Linked DNA regions of Variovorax paradoxus B4. The protein of the gene in region 1 binds, or shares a complex with, the protein of each later gene. Links are inferred from orthologs where the notes say so. Each region holds a gene or a part of one and is shown in the gene's direction. Other genes may lie near its edges.

Region 1 (4,757 bases):
CGCCGCTGCCGCCATGCACCGCCACGCCGGCCGGCTTGTCGATGGCAAGCACCGCGTCGTCCTCCAGCAGCACCGGGAATTCACGCGCCGGCGCGGGCGGCGTGGCCCCCTCTTCCGCGCGCGGCGATATCCGTACCGGCGGCAGCCGCACCACGTCGCCGGCCTCGATGCGGGTCTCGGCCTGCGCCCGCCCCTTGTTGATGCGCACCTCGCCCGACCGGATGATCCGGTAGACATGCGTCTTGGGGACGCCCTTCAGATGGCGAAACAGGAAGTTGTCGAGCCGCTGGCCCGCGGATTCCGCATCGACAGTGATGAACTTGATGGCCGCATGCGGCGCTCCGGCATCGGCCGCGGCTTTTTGGACTGCGGGATTTGGAGCTGCCGCAGGGCTTTGCTTCGCACCTATAATGTTTTTCACCAGCGCGGTCGTGTAAGTGCTTGATTAGACAGAAGTTTAGATCACTGCAGTCAAACACCCAGGACAACGCTGTGAGGTCGATGCCGCTTTGGCGCCGAGCCTGCAAACCCCGCGCAATTGCGCAAAGTGGCAGGCGTGGCGCCCAAGTCAAGCCGACACCCACGAAACACCGATACGGAATACCCAGCCTGCAGCTTCCAAGCTGCCGGCGGATCGAAGCGAGTCCCTTGTGTTGATGCTGCTGATTCAAATGTGCCTGCGCTGGCCCACCTGGCTTCTGCCAGCGGCCTCAGGCATTGAATCATCCACACCGCGCGCCACCATTGCGCAACCAGCTATCAATAAGATAGCTGCTCAACACCGAATCTGGCTCGCGCCCATCCACGCGCCCCCACCCCGGCTGTCTTCTTGAGCTGACGCTCGAGAAGCCTGCTCGCGCCTGGCGCGGCAGTGGCAGCATCCGGGGCCAAGCGGCAATTCCCCTCGTTTCGCGGGCGTCGTCCGTGCATCGTTGGCCCGTCATGGGCCTGTAGAACGATACATATAAGGACAACGCATCATGAAGCGGATGCTGATCAATGCCACGCAGGCCGAAGAACGCCGCCTGGCCATCGTCGACGGGCAAAAGCTCCTCGACTACGAAATCGAGATCGAAGGGCGCGAACAGCGCAAGGGCAACATCTACAAAGCCGTCGTGACGCGCGTCGAGCCCTCGCTCGAAGCCTGTTTCGTCGACTACGGCGAAGACCGCCACGGCTTCCTGCCGTTCAAGGAAATCTCCAAGCAATACTTCGCCGAAGGCGTTTCCGCCAACCAGGCGCGCATCCAGGACGTCATCAAGGAAGGCCAGGAACTGGTCGTCCAGGTCGAGAAGGAAGAACGCGGCAACAAGGGCGCGGCCCTCACCACCTTCATCTCGCTGGCCGGCCGCTATGTGGTGCTGATGCCCAACAATCCGCGCGGCGGCGGCGTGAGCCGGCGCATCGAGGGCGACGACCGCGCCGAACTCAAGGAGGCGATGGACCAGCTCGAGTACCCGAAGGGCATGAGCATCATCGCGCGCACCGCCGGCATCGGCCGCTCGGCGCCCGAACTCCAGTGGGACCTGAACTACCTGCTCAAGCTCTGGACGGCCATCGACGGCGCGGCCAAGGGCGGCAAGGGCGCCTTCCTGATCTACCAGGAATCGTCTCTCGTCATCCGCGCGATCCGTGATTACTTCAATCACGACATCGGCGACATCCTGATCGACACCGACGACATCTACGAGCAGGCGCAGCAGTTCATGGCGCACGTCATGCCAGAGCATGCCGCCCGCGTGAAGCGCTACCGCGACGACGCCGCGCTGTTCAGCCGCTTCCAGATCGAGCACCAGATCGAATCGGCCTACGCCCGCACCGTGCAGCTGCCCTCGGGCGGCGCCATCGTGATCGACCACACCGAGGCGCTGGTCTCGGTCGACGTGAACTCGGCCCGCGCCATCAAGGGCGGCGACATCGAGGAAACCGCCACGCGCACCAACCTCGAAGCCGCCGACGAAGTGGCCCGCCAGATGCGCCTGCGCGACCTGGGCGGCCTGATCGTCATCGACTTCATCGACATGGACGAGTCGAAGAACCGCCGCGAAGTCGAAAGCCGCCTGCGCGACGCGCTGCGGCAAGACCGCGCCCGCGTGCAGTTCGGCTCGATCAGCAAGTTCGGCCTGATGGAAATGAGCCGCCAGCGCCTGAAGCCGGCGCTCAGCGAAGGCTCGTCGATCCCCTGCCCGCGCTGCGGCGGCTCGGGCCACATCCGCGACACCGAATCGAGCGCGCTGCAGATCCTGCGCATCATTCAGGAAGAGTGCCTGAAGGACAACACGGCCGCCGTGCACGTCCAGGTGCCGGTCGAAGTGGCCTCGTTCCTGCTGAACGAAAAGCGCCCCGAGATCGCCAAGATCGAACTCAAGCAGCGCGTCACCGTGCTGATGGTGCCCAACAAGACGCTCGAAACGCCGAACTACAAGCTCGAACGCCTGAAGCACGACGATCCGCGCCTCGACCATATCGAAGCCAGCTACAAGATGGCCGACGAGATCGAGGACCCCACCTCGGTCACGCGCCGCTCGCAGGAGCCCACCAACAAGCAGACGCCGGTCATCAAGGGCGTGCTGCCCGATGCGCCCGCGCCCGTGGTGCCGCCCAAGCCCGAAGCGGTGCGCGCGCCTGCGGCCGTTGCTCCGGCACCGGTTGCGCCGCCTGTCGCGAGCGCACCGGCACCGGCCGAGACCGGCTTCTTCGCCCGCATCAAGAGCTGGTTCGGCGGCACGCCGGCACCGGCTCCCGCGCCGGCCGTGATTCCGATCGAGCCTCCGAAGCCCGCGCGCCGTGATGGCGGCCGCCCGGGCCGCGACGGCGAAGCGCGCGGCGCCCGCGATGGCGAGCAGCGCCGCGGTGGCCGCGGCGGCGAAGGCCGCGGTGAAAACGGCAGCCGCTCCGGTGGCCGCGACGGCGAACGCCGCGGCGGCCGCGGTGGCGAACGCCGTGAAGGACGCAGCAGCGAGATCCGCAGCGAAGCCGCCCAGCCGCGCGAGCAGCGTGAACAACGCGAGCCGCGCGAGGTCCGCGAACCTCGCGAACCCCGTGAAGCACGCGGCCCGCGCGAAGGCGAACAGCGCCGCGGTGGCCGTGGCGAGCGCCGCGAAGGCGAAGGCCGTGAGGCACGGCCGGCACCGGCCGAGCTGATCGACGGCAGCCTCGAAGCGCAGCAACTGGTATCGGGTGCACCGGCCGGCGATGAGGGCAATGCGCCGGCGGAGCGCGCGCCCCGCGCCCGCGGCGAACGCCGGGAACGCGGTGAACGTGGCGAGCGGGCTGAGCGCGGTGAGCGCAGCGAACCGCGCAATGGCACCGATGCTCCGCGTGAAGCATCCGGCGGCGACAACGTTGCCGCGCAGGACGGCGCGCAAGCCGAACGCGCACCGCGCGGTGGCCGTGAAGAACGCGCTCCGCGAGGCGACCGCAACGACGGCCGCCGCGAGCGCCGCAGCGAAGGCCAGCCGCGTTTCAGCAACGGCGAAGCACCGGCAAACCTCGACGAGGCGGACATCCGCATCACCGAGTCGGCCGAGATGGCGCCGGCCAACGAAGGCGAGACCGGCACCGGCGAGCAGCAGGCACCGCGCCGCGAAGGCGAAGAGCGCCGCGGCCGTTCGCGCGACCGCTACGGCCGCGACCGCCGCGAGCGCGGTCCGCGCGACGACGGCGAAGCCAGCGTGGCCGGCGCATCGGCCGACAATGCCGAGGCCAGCGAAACACCGGCACGGCAGCAGCCGCTGGCAACGGCCGAACGCGCCGCAGTGCCCGAAGAAGAAGCACGCGAACCGGCACCGCGGAGCTACTTCGATCGTCCTGCCGCAGCAGCCCCCGCAACGCCCGCCGCCACGGTCGCTGCAGTCGCGGTGGCACCTGTCGCCGCCGAGAGCAGCAGCAAGCCCGCGGCCGCGGCCGACGGCCGTGCACTGCCGAAGGTGCAGCACTTCGAGCTGCCTCTGAGCGAACTCGCGCAAATCGCCGAGAACTCGGGCCTGCAATGGGTGAACTCGGATGCCGAGCGCATTGCGCAAGCCCGCGCAGCGATCGCGGCCGAGCCGAAGCCGGTGCACGTGCCGCGCGAACGCCCGCCCGCGATCGTGCTCGACGACGGTCCGCTGGTGCTGGTTGAAACCCGCCGCGAACTCGGTGCGATGACGCTGCCTTTCGAAAAGGCGCCGTCCGACGCGCAAGGCGTGAACTGAAGAAACTCGGGCCCAGGCCCGGGAACAATGAAGAACGGCGCTACATCGGCGCCGTTTTTTATTGGGACTGCAGAGAAGCGGTAGACGCCTGCCGCAATGCCGCCCGGCCGATGCCGCTCAGACCTTCTCGGTCTGCGCCGCGCGCTTCCACGCCTCGGCTGCCTGCTCGGCGTCGCCGCGGGTTTCGGCCAGTTCGGCCAGCGCGAGCCAGGCACGCCGGTAGAGCTCCGTGTCCTGCAGGCCCAGGCCGGCCTGCATCAGCAGCTGCTGAGCCTTGCCCCAGAGCTGGCGCTTCATGCAGGCCATGCCCGCGAGGTACTGCAGGTTCGGGTCGCGCGGGTTGTTGCGTTGCGCCGTTTCGATGCGGGCCAGCCAATCGGCATCCACCGAATCGAGCCCCGCCTCGAGCGCGCGGGCCATCTTGACGCGCAGCGTATCGCCCAGGCCCCGGGGCTGCGACACCATGCGCTCCCAGGCCGGCAGCAGCCAGCCGCGCGCCAGTGACAGGTCGCCGCGCAGCGCCACCATGCGTTGGGCGGCGTGAATCGCGACCTCGGGCAT
Region 2 (3,947 bases), 2.2 Mb from region 1 along the record:
CGCTGCCCGGCGTGCAGGTGGCCCCCGCCAAGGGCGGCATGTACGCCTTCTTCCGCCTCGAAGGCTTCGGCGACTCCCTCGAGCTGGCCAAGCGCCTGGTTGTCGAGGCCGGCCTCGGCCTGGCCCCAGGCAATGCCTTCGCCCCGGAAGCCCAGGGCTGGTTGCGCTGGTGCTTCGCCTCCAAGGACCCGCAGCGGCTTGTTCAAGGCGTGGAGCGCCTCAAAGCCTGGCTCGCTGCCCAGAAATAGGCGCCCGCCAAAATCGCGCCCGGCGAAGCCAGGGCCGTTCGGGAAACACCGCGGAACCGGCTTTGCCGGGCCGCCGGTGTTGCCCCCTCGAGGGGGAACGAGCTACACGAAGTGAGCGAGAACGGGGGAGGGTTATAATCCCATGGCTTTGCATGCCGCAAGGCGCACGGTGAGGGCAGTTCCAGCGCTCACCGCAAGTCAAACATCCCGGAACAAGGAAACTCAACATGATCGCAGCCTCCATCAAGGCCGAAGTCGTCAAGGACAACGCCCGCGCCGCCAACGACACCGGCAGCCCCGAAGTGCAAGTTGCACTGCTGACCGCCCGTATCAACGAGCTCACCCCCCACTTCAAGACGCACGCCAAGGACCACCATGGTCGTCGCGGCCTGCTGCGCATGGTGAGCCGCCGCCGCAAGCTCCTGGACTACCTCAAGTCCAAGGATGCCGACCGCTACACCGCGCTGATCGCCAAGCTGGGTCTGCGCAAGTAAACCGAATCGCATGAAAAAACGCCTGGGTTAGTCCGCTAGCTCAGGCGTTTTTTACTTCGCGATCCACTTTCGGAGTGCCAAAACAGAGCGAAGCTGTGTCATTCCAATGAAGTTCCCGCCGAGCTTCGCTGGAATGGCATCGTGTTCTGAGAAGCCTCCGTCCCTGCGGAACCTGTGCCCAATGCAGGTCACCCGCTCTCAAAACAGGAGCAAAACATGAGCCTCTTCAACAAAGTCACCAAGTCCTTCCAATGGGGCGACAAGACCGTCGTCATGGAAACGGGTGAAATCGCCCGCCAGGCCAGCGGCGCCGTGGTTGTCGACATCGACGGCACCGTGATCCTCGCGACCGTGGTCGCCTCCAAGACCGCCAAGCCGGGCCAGGACTTCTTCCCGCTGACCGTCGACTACATCGAGAAGACCTACGCCGCGGGCAAGATCCCCGGCAGCTTCTTCAAGCGCGAAGCCAAGCCCAGCGAACACGAAACCCTGACCAGCCGCCTGATCGACCGTCCGATCCGCCCGCTGTTCCCCGAGGGCTTCCTGAACGAAGTGCACGTGGTCATCCACACGCTGTCGCTCAACCCCGAAGTCGACGCCGACATCGCCGCCATGATCGGCGTGAGCGCCGCCCTGTCGATCTCCGGCATTCCGTTCAGCGGCCCGATCGGTGCTGCCCGCGTGGGCTACATCAACGGCCAGTACGTGCTGAATCCGGGCCAGACCGCCCGCAAGGATTCGCAGATGGACCTCGTGGTGGCCGGCACCGAAGCCGCCGTGCTGATGGTCGAATCCGAAGCCCTGCAGCTCAGCGAAGAAATCATGCTGGGCGGCGTGGTGTTCGGCCACGAGCAGGCCAACATCGCGATCAACGCGATCCATGAACTCGTGCGCGACGCCGGCAAGCCGGTGTGGGACTGGCAAGCGCCGGCCGAAGACGAAGCCTTCGTGGCCAAGGTCAAGAGCCTGGCCGAGGAAAAGTTGCGCGCCGTCTACCAGATCCGCAGCAAGCAGGCCCGCACGCAAGCCCTGCGCGAAGCCAACGCCAGCGTGATGAATGCGCTGAAGGAAGGCGGCGAGCCCTTCGACGCCGGCAAGGTCAACGACCTGCTGTTCTCGATCGAAGCCAAGATCGTCCGCAGCCAGATCCTCTCGGGCGAACCCCGCATCGACGGCCGTGACACGCGCACCGTGCGCCCCATCGAGATCCGCAACTCCGTGCTGCCCCGCACCCATGGTTCGGCACTGTTCACGCGCGGCGAGACGCAAGGCCTGGTCATCACCACGCTCGGCACCGAGCGCGACGCGCAGCGCATCGACGCGCTGGCCGGCGAGTACGAAGACCGCTTCCTGTTCCACTACAACATGCCTCCCTTTGCCACCGGCGAAGTGGGCCGCATGGGCTCGACCAAGCGCCGCGAAATCGGCCACGGACGCCTGGCCAAGCGCGCGCTCGTCGCCGTGCTGCCGACCAAGGAAGAATTCCCGTACACCATTCGCGTGGTGTCGGAAATCACCGAATCCAACGGCTCCTCGTCGATGGCCTCGGTGTGCGGCGGCTGCCTCTCGATGATGGACGCCGGCGTGCCGATGAAGGCCCACGTGGCCGGCATCGCCATGGGCCTGATCAAGGAAGACAACCGCTTCGCGGTGCTGACCGACATCCTGGGCGACGAAGATCACCTGGGCGACATGGACTTCAAGGTGGCCGGCACGACCAACGGCATCACCGCGCTGCAGATGGACATCAAGATCCAGGGCATCACCAAGGAAATCATGCAGGTCGCACTGGCCCAGGCCAAGGAAGCGCGCATGCACATCCTCGGCAAGATGCAGGAAGCCATGGGCGAGGCCAAGACCGAGGTGTCGCAGTTCGCACCGCGCCTGACCACGCTGAAGATCAATCCCGAGAAGATCCGCGACGTGATCGGCAAGGGCGGCGCGGTCATCCGCGGCCTGCAGGAAGAAACCGGCACGACGATCAACATCGACGAAGACGGCACGATCACCATCGCCTCGACCGACCCTGAAAAGGCCGAGCTCGCCAAGAAGCGCATCGAGCAGATCACGGCCGAAGTCGAAATCGGCAAGGTCTACGAAGGCCCGGTCACCAAGATCCTGGACTTCGGCGCGCTCATCAACCTCCTGCCCGGCAAGGACGGCCTGCTGCACATCAGCCAGATCGCGCACGAGCGCGTCGAGAAGGTGACCGACTACCTGAGCGAAGGCCAGATCGTCAAGGTCAAGGTGCTCGAGACCGACGAAAAGGGCCGCGTCAAGCTGTCCATGAAGGCCCTGACCGAGCGTCCGGCCGGCATGGAATACAGCGAGCGCCCGCCGCGCGAAGACCGTGGCGACCGCGGTGACCGTGGCGGCGAGCGCCGCGAGCGCTCGGACCGCGGCGACCGTGGTGGCGATCGCGGCGAACGCGCTCCGCGTTTCAACAACGAGCAGCAACAGCAGCCGCGCAACGAGCAGCAGCCGGCGCCCGTCGGCGAGCAGCCGTACGCACCGCGCGAACCGCAAGAGTAAGAAAGAGGGGCGCAGCGGCAGCCATGCCGCGGCCGTCCCACTTTCCAGTATTCGCTAACCACGCCCGGAAACGGGCGTTGCAGGCCAAAGACCATGAAAGCCATTGAAATCACTTCGTACGGCGCCCCCGAGGTGCTGCGCGCCGTGGAGCGCCCCGATCCGGTGGCCGGCGTGGGCGAACTGCTGATCCGCGTCGCGGCCAGCGGCGTGAACCGTCCGGACGTGCTGCAGCGCAAGGGGCACTACCCGGTTCCGCCCGGCGCCTCCGACCTGCCGGGCCTCGAAGTGGCCGGCGAGATCGTGTCGGGCGATGCCGCTGCCCTGGCCGAGGCGGGTTTCAAGATCGGCGACCGCGTCTGCGCGCTGATCGCGGGCGGCGGCTATGCCCAGCTGTGCGTGGCGCCCGTGGCGCAATGCCTGCCGGTGCCCAAGGGCTGGAGCGACACCGAGGCAGCCTCGCTGCCCGAGACCTTCTTCACCGTCTGGAGCAACGTGTTCGAGCGGGGCCGCCTGCAAAAGGGCGAAACCCTGCTGATCCAGGGCGGATCCAGCGGCATCGGCGTCACGGCCATCCAGATTGCCAAGGCGCTGGGCGCCACCGTCATCGCCACGGCGGGCAGCGACGACAAGTGCGAGGCCTGCAGGAAGCTGGGCGCCGACCACGCCATCAACT
Region 3 (3,854 bases), 2.1 Mb from region 1 along the record:
CGTGGTTCATGGGCGTGCAGTTCCACCCCGAATTCAAATCGACGCCGTGGAGTGGGCATCCGCTGTTCAACGCCTTCATCAAGGCGGCGCTCGACCACAAGGCCCAGAGCGCGGGCGGCGCAAAGAACCTGAAGGCGGTGGCATGAGCCGCCGGGCCGCTCCCAAGGCGAATGACGAAGTGCGCAGCACGGAGGCATCTCTATGAAACTCTGCGGATTCGACATCGGGCTCGACCAGCCCTTCTTCCTGATTGCCGGCCCCTGCGTTGTCGAATCCGAGCAATTGCAGATGGACACGGCTGGCACGCTGAAGGAAATCACTTCCTCGCTCGGCATTCCGTTCATCTTCAAGAGCAGCTTCGACAAGGCCAACCGCTCCTCGGGCACCAGCTTTCGCGGCCCGGGCCGCGAGAAGGGCCTGGAGATCCTGGCCAAGGTGAAGCGCGAACTCGGCCTGCCCGTACTGACCGACGTTCATACCGAGGATGACATCGCCGAGGCCGCCAAGGTGGTCGACGTGCTGCAGACGCCCGCCTTCCTGTGCCGCCAGACCGACTTCATCCGCGCGGTGGCGCAGTCGGGCAAGCCGGTGAACATCAAGAAGGGCCAGTTCCTCGCACCGCACGACATGAAGAACGTGATCGACAAGGCGCGCGCTGCCGCCAAGGAAGCCGGCCTGCCCGAAGACAGCTTCATGGCCTGCGAGCGCGGCGCGAGCTTTGGCTACAACAACCTGGTGTCGGACATGCGTTCGCTCGCGATCATGCGCGAGACCGGCGCACCCGTGGTGTTCGACGCCACCCACTCGGTGCAACTGCCGGGCGGCCAGGGCACGAGCTCGGGCGGCCAGCGCGAAATGGTGCCGGTGCTCTCGCGCGCGGCCGTGGCCGTGGGCGTGGCCGGCCTCTTCATGGAAACGCACCCCGATCCCGCCAAGGCACTGAGCGACGGCCCCAATGCCGTGCCGCTCAAGCACATGAAGGCCCTGCTCGAAACGCTGCTCGCGCTCGACCAGGTGACCAAGAAAAACGCATTTCTGGAGGACGTCTTTCAATCATGAGCAGTGGTTATGTCATCGCCCACGTCGAGGTCACGAACCCGACGCAGTACGAGGAATACAAGAAGTGGTCGAGTGCCGCCATGCAGGCGCACGGCGCCGAAGTGTGCGTGCGCGGCGGCCAGGTCGAAGTGCTGGAGGGCGACTGGTCGCCTTCGCGCCTCGTCATCCTGAAATTTCCCAGCTTCGAGAAGGCCAGGGCTTTCTACGAAACGCCCGAATACCTGAAGGCGCGCGAAGCCCGCGCCGGTACCGCCGTCATGCGCATGGTCGCGGTCGAAGGCCTTTGATTAATTGAATTGAGACTGAAAAGAAAGAGAAACGCATGAGTGCAATCGTTGACATCGTCGGCCGCGAAATCCTCGACAGCCGCGGCAATCCCACAGTCGAGTGCGACGTGCTGCTCGAATCGGGCACCATGGGCCGCGCGGCCGTGCCCTCGGGCGCATCGACCGGTTCGCGCGAAGCCATCGAGCTGCGCGACGGCGACAAGAAACGCTATCTCGGCAAGGGCGTGCTCAAGGCGGTGGAGAACATCAACACCGAGATCTCGGAATCCGTGCTCGGCCTCGACGCCAGCGAGCAGGCCTTCCTCGACCGCACGATGATCGACCTGGACGGCACCGACAACAAGGGCCGCCTGGGTGCCAACGCCACCCTCGCCGTCTCGATGGCCGTGGCGCGCGCTGCGGCCGAAGAGTCGGGCCTGCCGCTGTACCGCTACTTCGGCGGCATGGGCGGCATGCAGCTGCCGGTGCCGATGATGAACGTCATCAACGGCGGCGCGCACGCCAACAACAGCCTCGACCTGCAGGAGTTCATGATCATCCCCGTGGGTGCACCGAGCTTCCGCGAAGCCGTGCGCTACGGCGCCGAGGTGTTCCATGCGCTCAAGAAGATCCTGGGCGACCGCGGCATCAGCACGGCAGTCGGCGACGAGGGTGGATTCGCGCCCAGCGTCGAAAGCCATGAGGCAGCCATCCAGCTGATTCTCGAAGCCATCGACAAGGCCGGCTTCGTGGCGGGCGAGCAGATTGCGCTCGGCCTCGACTGCGCCGCCAGCGAGTTCTACAAGGACGGCAACTACGTGCTCTCCGGCGAGAACCTCACGCTGTCGGCCGGCAACTGGGCCGACATGCTCGCCACCTGGGTCGACAAGTACCCGATCATCAGCATCGAGGACGGCATGCACGAAGGCGACTGGGACGGCTGGAAGCTGCTCACCGACCGCCTCGGCAAGCGCGTGCAGCTGGTGGGCGACGACCTGTTCGTCACCAACACCAAGATCCTGCAGGAAGGCATCGACAAGGGCATTGCCAACTCGATCCTGATCAAGATCAACCAGATCGGCACGCTGACCGAGACCTTCGCCGCCATCGAGATGGCCAAGCGCGCAGGCTACACGGCCGTCATCTCGCACCGCTCGGGCGAAACCGAAGACAGCACCATCGCCGACATCGCGGTGGGCACCAACGCGGGCCAGATCAAGACCGGTTCGCTCTCGCGCTCCGACCGCATCGCCAAGTACAACCAGCTGCTGCGCATCGAAGAAGACCTCGGCGACATCGCCAGCTATCCCGGCCGCGGCGCGTTCTACAACCTGAAGTAGCGCGCGAAGCCGGCGGCATGCGCTCGCGCCTCGTTCCACCCATCGTGCTGTTGCTGCTGCTGGTCATCCTGCAGTGGCAGCTGTGGAACGGGCGCGGCAGCGTGCGCGACGTGGCGCAGCTGCAGTCCAAGCTGGCCGACCAGAAGGCGTCCAACGCCAAGGCCGTGGTGAACAACGAGCGGCTGGCCTCCGAGGTCAACGACCTCAAGATCGGCCTCGAGATGGTCGAAGAGCGTGCACGGCAGGAACTGGGCATGGTCAAGCCCAACGAAGTGTTCGTTCAGGTCACCCACTAGGCTGATGCCCGAGTTCTTCTCGGCCCCCGCATTCGCGCTCTGGGGCTCACCGGTCAGCTGGCTCGAACTCTTGGCCGCGGTGCTGGCGCTTGCGATGGTCGGCTGCAACATGCGCGAGATTCATTGGGGCTGGCCGCTGGCGATCATCAGCTCGCTGCTTTACGTGGCCGTGTTCGCGCAGGCACGCATCTACGGCGATGCCTCGCTGCAGGTGTTCTTCGCGATCGTCGCGTTCTGGGGCTGGTCGCAATGGCTGCGCGGCCACCGCGCCGACGGCAGCGCATTGCGGGTCAGCCGGCTTTCACCGCGCGGCACGGCACTGGCACTTGCGGCCTGCGCACTGGCATGGCCCGCGGTCGCCCTCTTCCTGCGCCGCTTCACCGACACCGACGTGCCCTGGTGGGACGGGTTCTCGACCGGGCTCAGTCTCGTCGGCCAGTTCCTGCTCGGGCGCAAGTTCATCGAGAACTGGCTGGTGTGGTTGGCGGTGAACGTCGTGAGCGTGGGCCTGTTCATCCACAAGGGCCTGTGGCTCACGGTGGGCCTCTATGCCGTGTTCGCGGTGCTCAGCGTGGCGGGCTTCCTTGCGTGGCGCACGCGCATGCACGACGGGGCCGCGCGCGCATGACGCCCATGCTGCCGGCCGGATGCGTGATTGCGCTGCTCGGTGCCGAGAGCACCGGCAAGACCGAACTCGCCCGCGCGCTCGTGCTGCGCCTGCAGGAACGCGGCATTGCCGCCACGCTGGTGGGCGAATACCTGCGCGAATGGTGTGACCGCGAGGGCCGTACGCCCCGCCCCGACGAGCAGCAGGCCATCGCGCGAGAGCAGACGCGCCGCATCGATGCCGCGGCCGCTTCGGGTGTGGTGGTGGCCGACACCACGGCCGTCAT

The links. Proteins that work in one complex are often made in the same cells at the same time.
Region 2: the proteins of VAPA_RS07265 (region 1) and pnp are in contact, whole or in part, in a cryo-EM structure (PDB 9QH0), measured with the Escherichia coli proteins. The link is inferred for Variovorax paradoxus B4 from one-to-one orthologs.
Region 3: the proteins of VAPA_RS07265 (region 1) and eno are in contact, whole or in part, in a solved structure (PDB 2FYM), measured with the Escherichia coli proteins. The link is inferred for Variovorax paradoxus B4 from one-to-one orthologs.

What each region holds. Positions count from the first base shown.
Region 1 is NC_022247.1:1,606,658-1,611,414, reverse strand. Bases 676-4,396 are described here. They hold VAPA_RS07265 (Rne/Rng family ribonuclease), read left to right. Parts: upstream 676-980; coding sequence 981-4,196; downstream 4,197-4,396. Other genes in these bases: VAPA_RS07260 (heme biosynthesis protein HemY), read right to left, coding at 4,314-4,396. In the rest of the region: VAPA_RS07270 (RluA family pseudouridine synthase), read right to left, coding at 1-421; more of VAPA_RS07260, read right to left, coding at 4,397-4,757. UniProt on the Escherichia coli protein: Endoribonuclease that plays a central role in RNA processing and decay. Required for the maturation of 5S and 16S rRNAs and the majority of tRNAs. Also involved in the degradation of most mRNAs.
Region 2 is NC_022247.1:3,825,502-3,829,448, reverse strand. What follows is about bases 618-3,616. They hold pnp (polyribonucleotide nucleotidyltransferase), read left to right. Parts: upstream 618-958; coding sequence 959-3,274; downstream 3,275-3,616. Other genes in these bases: VAPA_RS17865 (NAD(P)H-quinone oxidoreductase), read left to right, coding at 3,368-3,616; rpsO (30S ribosomal protein S15), read left to right, coding at 618-742. In the rest of the region: VAPA_RS17880 (pyridoxal phosphate-dependent aminotransferase), read left to right, coding at 1-248; more of rpsO, read left to right, coding at 476-617; more of VAPA_RS17865, read left to right, coding at 3,617-3,947. UniProt on the Escherichia coli protein: Involved in mRNA degradation. Catalyzes the phosphorolysis of single-stranded polyribonucleotides processively in the 3'- to 5'-direction. Also involved, along with RNase II, in tRNA processing.
Region 3 is NC_022247.1:3,752,909-3,756,762, forward strand. Bases 618-3,523 are described here. They hold eno (phosphopyruvate hydratase), read left to right. Parts: upstream 618-1,381; coding sequence 1,382-2,665; downstream 2,666-3,523. Other genes in these bases: kdsA (3-deoxy-8-phosphooctulonate synthase), read left to right, coding at 618-1,059; VAPA_RS17515 (DUF1330 domain-containing protein), read left to right, coding at 1,056-1,346; ftsB (cell division protein FtsB), read left to right, coding at 2,683-2,961; pnuC (nicotinamide riboside transporter PnuC), read left to right, coding at 2,966-3,523. Outside these bases: VAPA_RS17505 (CTP synthase), read left to right, coding at 1-146; more of kdsA, read left to right, coding at 202-617; more of pnuC, read left to right, coding at 3,524-3,589; VAPA_RS17535 (AAA family ATPase), read left to right, coding at 3,586-3,854. UniProt on the Escherichia coli protein: Catalyzes the reversible conversion of 2-phosphoglycerate (2-PG) into phosphoenolpyruvate (PEP). It is essential for the degradation of carbohydrates via glycolysis.